DNA from 2 places in the Isoptericola sp. Y541 genome. Region 1 is predicted to be linked to the other one. Evidence: riboswitches for the same ligand, from Rfam matches in the RefSeq annotation. Region 1 holds a riboswitch; the other holds the start of a gene.
What was found. A riboswitch is a leader RNA that binds a small molecule or an ion and turns the genes downstream of it on or off. The one in region 1 is predicted to bind cyclic di-AMP.

Region 1 (4,204 bases):
CTCTCACGCCCGGCGGTTGCCTCCACCTCCTCGGCGCGCTCCACCGCGGCGGGCGAGCAGACCGCGAGCCACAGGCCGCCCTCGGCCGCGAAGACCTTCTGCGGGCCGAAGTAGTAGACGTCCGTGTCGCCGACGTCGACGGGCAGCCCGCCCGCGCCCGACGTCGCGTCGACGAGCAGCAGGGCCCCGGCGGAGCGCGCGTCCTGCACCTGTCGCACCGGCGCCATCGCGCCTGTCGAGGTCTCGTTGTGCGGGGTCGCGTAGACGTCCACGCCCTCGGCCGTTCCTCTCGACGTGGCGAGACGTGCGACCGTGCCGGGCGCGGCCTCGACGACCTGCGAGGTCTCGAGGAAGGGGGCGCCGCGGGTGCTGGCCGCGAACTTGCCGCCGAACTCGCCGAAGACGGCGTGCTGGGCGCGCCGGCGCACCAGGCTCGCCGTCGCGACGTCCCAGAACGCCGTCGCACCGCCGTTGCCGAGCGCCACCTCATACCCGTCGGGCAGGTCGAAGAGCTCGGCCACGCCTCGCCGCACGCGGCGCACCAGGTCCTTGACCGGCGGCTGGCGGTGCGACGTGCCGAGCAGCGGCGATGCCGGGTCGCCGGCCGCGGCGAGCGCGGCCACCTGCGCGGCGCGCACCTTGGACGGGCCGGAGCCGAAGCGCCCGTCCGCGGGCAGCAGCGACGAGGGGATGGTGTGGGTCGGCACGGCGGGCATCGAGTCTCCGGTTCCGGGCGGGAGGCGGGTTGTCGGTGGGACAGGGCAGGATGGCGCGGGGCACGCGCACGACGGCGCCACGCGCGACCCGCCTGCGCCCACGCGTGCGAATAGACTAGGCCGCGCCGAACGACAGGAGCTGACGTGACCGACCTGATCGACACCACGGAGATGTACCTCAAGACGATCTACGAGCTCGGTGAGGAGGGCATCCCGCCGCTCCGTGCCCGGATCGCGGAACGCCTGGGGCACTCGGGGCCCACGGTGTCGCAGACGGTCGCACGCATGGAGCGCGACGGGCTCGTCGTCGTCACCGGCGACCGGCACCTCGAGCTCACCGAGGCGGGCCAGGCCAAGGCCACCCGGGTGATGCGCAAGCACCGGCTCGCGGAGCGGCTGCTCACCGACGTCATCAAGCTCGACTGGGAGCAGGTGCACACCGAGGCGTGCCGCTGGGAGCACGTCATGAGCGACCTCGTCGAGAAGCGCCTCGTGACACTGCTCGACCACCCACACATCGACCCGTACGGCAACCCGATCCCGGGGCTGTCGGAGCTGGGGGAGCAGTACCAGGACGTCCCGTTCCTCGAGGGCGTGCAGTCCCTGCCGGCGGTGCTCGCGGCCGGCCGGCCCGGGGAGGCCGGCGACGGCCTGGACCTGGTGCTGCAGCGGATCGCCGAGCCGCTGCAGGTGGACATCGAGCTGCTGGCGCGGCTCTCCGAGTCGGGGCTCGTGCCGGGGGCGCAGATCACGGCGCGCACGGCGGGGGACGATGTCACGGTCGAGGTCGAGGGTTCCAACATCGTGCTGGAGCTCCCGGAGGAGCTGGCCAAGCACCTGTTCGTCGCGAGCCGCTGACCAGGGCGTGGACCGCCGAATCGGGTCGGCACGCCACTTCGTGACTGCAGCGTGACATCGCCGGGGTCATCCGGTACGGTCGTGGTCGCTCGCCGGAGTTATCCAGCGGGCGCTCGACCGGACGCCGAACCCTGCCACCGGCCGAGCTCCACGGACATCCGCACGGCAGGAGCGGGGGACCCACTTCCGGGCGTCGATCATGACGCCCTCGGGGTGAAGTCGAACGGATCCGATGACCGGGTCCGGGCGGCCGGGTGTTTCTCCCACCCGAACCCGACAGCTGACCTCGCAGGCGATGGAGAGGTAGACACGTGACCGCACGTACGACTCGCGGCCGGCATCACGCCGCCCGACGTCCGATTGCCCTGGCCGCCCCGAAGGGCGCCGGCGCTCGCCGTGCGGCCGTCGTCGCAGCCGCCGGTGGCCTCCTGGTCTCGACCTTCGCCGGCGCGGGCGCCGCGCAGGCCGCCCCGGTCGACCACGACGCCGCCAACAAGCTCAGCACCGTCGACCTCGGCGCGCTGACCGACCAGGCACGAGAGGCCCTCGAAGCCGCGCCCGTCGTCACCGTCGACGCCAAGGCGAAGGTCGACGTCGAGAAGGTCACCAAGCAGGTCATCTCCGGGGCCGAGATCACGCCGGCGCCCGTGCCGGAGCCCGTCGTCGAGGAGGTCGTGGCAGACACGACCGCGTCCGACGAGGCGACCGGTTCCACCACGGATTCCACCACGGAGGCCGCCGCATCCCGTTCCGAGGAGCGCACCGCCGTCGAGGCGCCGGCCTCGGCGAACGGTTCGTCGGTCGTCTCGATCGCGATGCGCTATGTGGGCGTCCCCTACATCACGGGCGGCAGCAGCCCGTCGGGCTTCGACTGCTCCGGCCTGACGCAGTATGTCTTCGCGCAGGTGGGCATCGGCCTGCCGCGCACGGCGTCGGCCCAGCGCTCCGCCGGCACGGTCGTCTCGGCCTCCGAGGCACAGGCGGGCGACCTCATCTGGACGCCGGGCCACGTCGCGATCTACGCCGGCGGCGGCATGCAGATCGACGCCCCAAAGCCGGGCGACGTCGTGAAGTACCGGGCGATCTGGCAGTCGAACCCCACGTTCATCCGCGTCGGCTGAGTCCGTCCGTCGCGTTCCGACCATGCCCCGTCGCGCACCAGCGCGGCGGGGCGTCGTCGTGTCTGGGAACCCTCTGACCTACACGGACATTGTGTGACGCGCCTCATCCACAGGGGCCCGTGATCGGAACGTGACATCGCCGTCTGCGTCCGCTACGGTTCAACCACTCGGCGGTCATCTGTCGAGTCTCGACCGGAACGCCGAGCCCTGCCGCCGGTCGAGGACCTTGAACCCATGGCAGGGGCGGGGGACCCACTTCCGGGCACCAGACACGGTGTCCTTGGGGTGAAGCCGCACGGATCTTGATTCGTGCGGCCGGGTGATTTCTCCCACCCGAACCCGACAGCTGACTTCGTAGGCGACAGGAGAGGGAAACGTGAACGCACGTACCACGCGCGCCCGGCACCGTGCCGCGCGCCGTCCGTTCGACGGGCTGGTCCAGAGCGTCAGCTCTTCGACGACCGGCCGTCGTGCCGCCGTCGCCGCAGCTGCCGGTGGTCTGCTCGTCTCGACCTTCGCCAGCGCGAGTGCTGCGCAGGCGGCTCCGGTCGACCATGACACGTCCAAGAAGCTCAGCACCGTCGATCTGGGCGCCCTGAGCGACCAGGCCCGTGAGGCCCTCGAGGCCGCGCCCGTCGTCACCGTCGAGGCGAAGGCCAAGGTCGACGTCGAGACCGTCAGCAAGAAGGCCATCTCCGGGGCCAAGATCACCCCGGCACCCCAGCCGGAGCCGGAGCCCGTCGTCGAGGAACGCGCCGCGACGGAGACCGTGTCGCGGTCGTCCGAGCGCACCGAGGCACCGGCGGCTGAGCCGGAGGCGGAGACGTCCTCGAGTTCGTCGCTCGGCGAGCAGGCGGTGTCGATCGCCAAGCGCTACATCGGTACCCCGTACGTCGTCGGCGGGTCCAGCCCGTCCGGCTTCGACTGCTCGGGCCTCACCTCCTACGTCTACAGCCAGCTCGGCGTCGACCTGCCCCGCACGTCGTCCGACCAGCGCTACGCCGGAACGCAGATCTCGGCCTCCGAGCTGCGTGCGGGCGACCTCATCTGGAGCCCGGGCCACATCGGCATCTACGCGGGTGACGGAATGGTCGTCGAGGCCTCGCGCCCCATCGGTTGGGAGACGGGCTACCACTCGATGTGGCAGTCCGAGTCGGAGTCCGTGTACCTGCGGGTGCTCTGACGGCTCGCGGCGTGCGCCGCACACCAGCGCCCCGACCCCCGGTGCTCCATGAGCCCGGGGGTCGGGTGTTTCTCCCGCGCTTTGCTGTCCCTTGCGCCATCCTTTCGCTAGGCTTGAACGAGCCACCCTCGACGACGAGGGCGGGGCTCCTCGCCAGCGGACAGGAGGCGCAAGATGACACGGCCTGAGGTCGTCCTGGTAGGTGTCGATGGTTCTGCAGCCAGCCTGCATGCCCTCGACTGGGCCGCCGCGTACGCGCGGCGCGTGGGGTGGGGGCTGCACGTGGTGTGTAGCTACTCGTTGCCGTCGTTCACGGCGGCGTCGCT
Region 2 (4,204 bases), on a different contig from region 1:
CGCGCCCCCCGGGTACGTCGGCTACGAGGAGGGCGGCCAGCTCACGGAGGCCGTGCGGCGCCGGCCCTACTCCGTCGTCCTGCTGGACGAGGTGGAGAAGGCCCACCCCGAGGTCTTCGACATCCTGCTGCAGGTGCTCGACGACGGCCGCCTCACCGACGGCCAGGGCCGCACCGTCGACTTCCGCAACGTCATCCTGGTGCTGACGTCGAACCTGGGCTCGCAGTTCCTCGTGGACCCGGCCCTGGACGACGCCGCCCGGCGCGAGGCCGTCATGGCGGCCGTGCGCGCGTCGTTCAAGCCGGAGTTCCTCAACCGGCTCGACGACGTGGTGATCTTCGACGCCTTGAGCGTCGAGGAGCTCGGCGAGATCGTCGACCTGCAGGTCGCGGCGTTCGCCCAGCGGCTGGCCGACCGGCGCATCACGGTGGACGTCACGCCCGCCGCGCGGGAGTGGCTGGCGCTCGAGGGGTTCGACCCCGCGTACGGCGCCCGCCCGCTGCGCCGACTGGTGCAGCGCGAGATCGGCGACCGGCTGGCCAAGGAGCTGCTCGCGGGCACGGTGTCCGACGGCAGCACGGTGGTCGTGGACCGGGCGCCCGACGCCGCTGGCCTCGTGGTGACCGTCCTCTGACGCCGAGATAGAGAAGCTGGTTCGCCGAGATAGAGAAGCTCGAAGGACGCCGCGATCTGTCGCGGCGTCCTTCGAGCTTCTCTATCTCGGCGAACCAGCTTGTCTATCTCGGCGAGAAGGTCAGATCGCCTTGCTGCTGACGCGGATGAACTTGGGGCTGCTCTGCCAGATCGAGCGCTTGACCACGCCGACCCCCGGGCGGGCGGCGTCGATCTGCTTGCCGTTGCCGACGTAGATGGCGACGTGCCCGGGGGACCAGATGAGGTCACCGGGCTTGGCCTTGCTCCGCGAGATGACCTTGCCGACGTTCCTCTGGGCGGAGGACGTCCGCGGGAGCTTCTTGCCGATCGCCTTCTTGTACACGTACGAGGTGAGACCGGAGCAGTCGAAGGAGTTCGGGCCGGCGGCGCCGGACACGTAGCGCTTGCCGACCTGCTTCTTGGCGAGCGCCACGACGGACGACCCGGTCTTCTTGGTCACGCCGGTGGTGCGCGACGACTTGTTCGCGAGGTTGTTCGACGTCGGGTAGACGACGATGCGTACCCGGTTCTTGCCCGACTTGTACGTGGACCAGTACGGCTTGAACGTCGACTTGCCGCTGTGCAGCTTCCTGGTCGAGACGACCTTGCCGTTCAGCACCAGCTTGGCGCGACCGGAGACGGCCTTGCCGGCGTGCGTGACCTTCATCGAGAACGCGGGGCGGTACTTGCCCGAGGTCCTGGCGACGGTGTGCTTGGTCGCCTTGAAGACGGTGCGGGGCTTGGTCTTGGCCTTGGCGGTGTGGACGGCGACGGAGCTGACGCTCGCGGACGCCGAGCCGGTCGCGGCGGAGGCGTGGGGGGCGGTGGCGACGAGGCCGCCGCCGGTGAGGGCTGCGGCGAGGCCGAGGGCGACGATGGCGCGCCGGGGGCGGGAGGCCGCCACGGCGACGGTGCCGGGGCGCGCAGGGTCGAGGGTCGTGGGCATGGGTGGACCTCCAGCCTGCGAGATGAGCTGTCGGGTGAGGCCGAGATCGTTGGCCTGCCATCGAAAGATGGCTGAACCCCAAGGCCGGGAGCGTCCGGACCGTGTCGGTCCGGGCGGCCGGCCGGAAGAGATGTGGGTCTCCCGCTGCTGCCGTGAGTTTCGTGGTCACCGGGACGCCGGCAGCACTCGGCTGCGTCCCGGTCGGCCGGCACCTGGAGCAGGCGCCGTCGAAGGACGCTAACCCCGCCGACCCTCCGTGGGCACGTTCCGATAACACCGGGCGTGGTGCGCCCGGCGACGACCTCCCAGCGTCCGCGCAGGACGAGTCCGGACATCACCCTCCGAACCGGGCGCAAGGCCTGGCGCCGAATGTGACGAAGATCACTGTAGCCATCGGCGCCGGGACGTATCAGCGTCGGTGCGGCTCAGGACAGCAGGTCGACGGCGCCGCCGCCCTCCGGCACCGCGAGGCACAGCCCGGCGCGGTCCCCCGCCTCCCACCCCGCCTCGGAGGGCGTCAGGACGACGAACTCCACGCCCTCGACGTCGCGACCGGCGGGCCCGAGCTGCTCCGGCCCGCACACGGCGGAGGTCCGGCGCACCAGGGCGTCCGTGCCCGGCCAGACGGCGTCCGGGGCGGCGTCGGTGCGGCCCACCACCTGCGCGGCGTGGTCCTCCCCGCACGGCACCGCGGTGACCCGGGCGAGGTCGCCGTCCGGCAGGTCGCGCAGGCACGAGCCCAGCACGAGCTGCACGGCGTTCGCCTCCTTCGGGGACGCGACGTCGGGCGGCAGCGGCGCCCACGCCCGGTCGCGCGCTGTCGCGACCCCGAGCGCGAGACCGCCCGCGACCGCGGCGAGCGCGACGACGCCCGCGGCTGCGCGGGTGGCTCGCCGCCGCCCGCGGGCGCGGTCCCCAGGCGAGGGGGTCGGGCGGGACGACGTCGCCGGGAGGGCCCCCGTGGAGCCGCCGGGGAGCGGCGCGTCGGCCAGACCTTCGGCCGGCAGGACGCCGGGCGGGGTCGGCGCCGCAAAGGTCGGGTCCGGCGGGTGCTGACCCACCGCGGCGTCGGGGGTCGACGGGTCTGTGCTCATGGTCTGCTCATCGCGTGCTCACGGCCTGCTCCTGGAGGTCCCGGCCCGCCTCAGGCGGCGTCGGACAGGTCGAGGATCACCGGCACGTGGTCGCTCGCGCCCTTGCCCTTGCGCTCGTCGCGATCGATCGCCACGCCGGTCACGCGACGCCGCACCGCGGGCGAGGCGTACGCGAAGTCGATCCGCAGGCCCTTGTTCCGGGGAAAGGCGAGCTGCTGGTAGTCCCAGTACGTGTAGGTGTGCTCGGCCGGCAGATGCTCGCGCGTCACCTCGGTGTATCCCGCGTCGGCGAAGGCGGCGAACGCCTCCCGCTCGGCGGGGGTGACGTGGGTGTGTCCGGCGAATGCGGCCGGGTCGTAGACGTCCGTGTCGAGCGGGATGACGTTCCAGTCGCCCACGAGAGCGACCTGGGCGTCGGGGTCGGCGGCGAGCCAGCCGCACGCGTCCTCGCGCAGCGTGTCGAGCCACGCGAGCTTGTAGGCGTAGTGCGGGTCGCCGATCGCGCGGCCGTGCGGCACGTACAGCGACCAGACGCGCACGCCGCCGCACGTGGCACCCAGGGCGCGCGCCTCCACGGGCGGCGGGACGTCGAGCAGGGTGGCCGGCACCTCGTCGGGTGTCGCGTCGGGCGCCTCCGCCGGCGCATCGTCGTCCTTGCTCGCGGGGGAGCGCGGCGCCGCGGGCTTGGCGAAGCCGGGCTGCCCGGGGAACGACGTCTCGACGTCGGCGATCCCGACCCGGGATGCGATCGCGACGCCGTTCCATGCCGAGTGCCCGACGTGCGCCACCTCGTACCCCGCGGCCTCGAACGCCGCGATGGGGAACTGCTCGTCGCGGCACTTGGTCTCCTGGATCGCGAGCACGTCCGTGCCGGAGCGTTCCAGGAAAGCGATCACGCGGTCGAGGCGGGCACGGATGGAGTTCACGTTCCAGGTGGCGAGGCGCACGGGCGCCAGGCTACCGGCGGACCGCGGGGGAGCGGGCGGGCCTGTGGATCACTCCCAGGTCGCGGTGTCCGGGTCGACGCCGTGCGCGCGGGCGTTCGCGTCGATCACGTCGCGCAGCCACGCGGTCAGGCCGGGCCGGCGCGAGTCGTGGTTGGCGGCGAAGTCCGGGTCGGCGGCGTACATATGCCCGATGACCACGTGCATGGCGGGCGTGACGTCGAAGTACGCGCCGAGCGACGCACGGTGCCGCTCGGCCGACGCGTCGGCCTCGACTGTGCCCGGCCGCACGCCGCGTCCCATGGCGTCGGCGAGCGCCACGAGCACGGCCTCGGCCTCCGCGCCGACCTCCTGCCATTCCTCCGGGCTGCGCTCGGCCGCTCGTTCCGCGAACTGGGCCCACTGGGCGGTGTCGCCCCAGCGCTCGCGCGCGCCGGCCGCCCACGAGGGCTGCCAATGGTCGCCGAACAGCGTGACCTGCTCCTCGGGAGACAGCAGGACGCCGCGCTCGCGCGCCTCGACCAGCCGGTCGAGGGCGCCGGCCGCCCGCTCCAGGCGGCGCAGGC

Region 2: another riboswitch for cyclic di-AMP. It lies ahead of AC1C2V_RS07990 (C40 family peptidase); the one in region 1 lies ahead of AC1C2V_RS03635 (C40 family peptidase).

What each region holds. Positions count from the first base shown of each region.
Region 1 covers NZ_JCAIUJ010000001.1:802,760-806,963, reverse strand. Annotated here, with positions in the region: gene serC (phosphoserine transaminase) at 1-716, opposite strand, end outside; gene AC1C2V_RS03640 (iron-dependent transcriptional repressor DtxR) at 861-1,574, shown strand; cyclic di-AMP (ydaO/yuaA leader) riboswitch at 1,704-1,884, shown strand; gene AC1C2V_RS03635 (C40 family peptidase) at 1,886-2,695, shown strand; cyclic di-AMP (ydaO/yuaA leader) riboswitch at 2,910-3,070, shown strand; gene AC1C2V_RS03630 (C40 family peptidase) at 3,072-3,878, shown strand; gene AC1C2V_RS03625 (universal stress protein) at 4,053-4,204, shown strand, end outside.
Region 2 covers NZ_JCAIUJ010000002.1:694,779-698,982, reverse strand. Annotated here, with positions in the region: gene clpB (ATP-dependent chaperone ClpB) at 1-634, shown strand, start outside; gene AC1C2V_RS07990 (C40 family peptidase) at 755-1,600, opposite strand; cyclic di-AMP (ydaO/yuaA leader) riboswitch at 1,604-1,769, opposite strand; gene AC1C2V_RS07985 (septum formation family protein) at 2,026-2,694, opposite strand; gene AC1C2V_RS07980 (exodeoxyribonuclease III) at 2,745-3,641, opposite strand; gene AC1C2V_RS07975 (MerR family transcriptional regulator) at 3,690-4,204, opposite strand, start outside.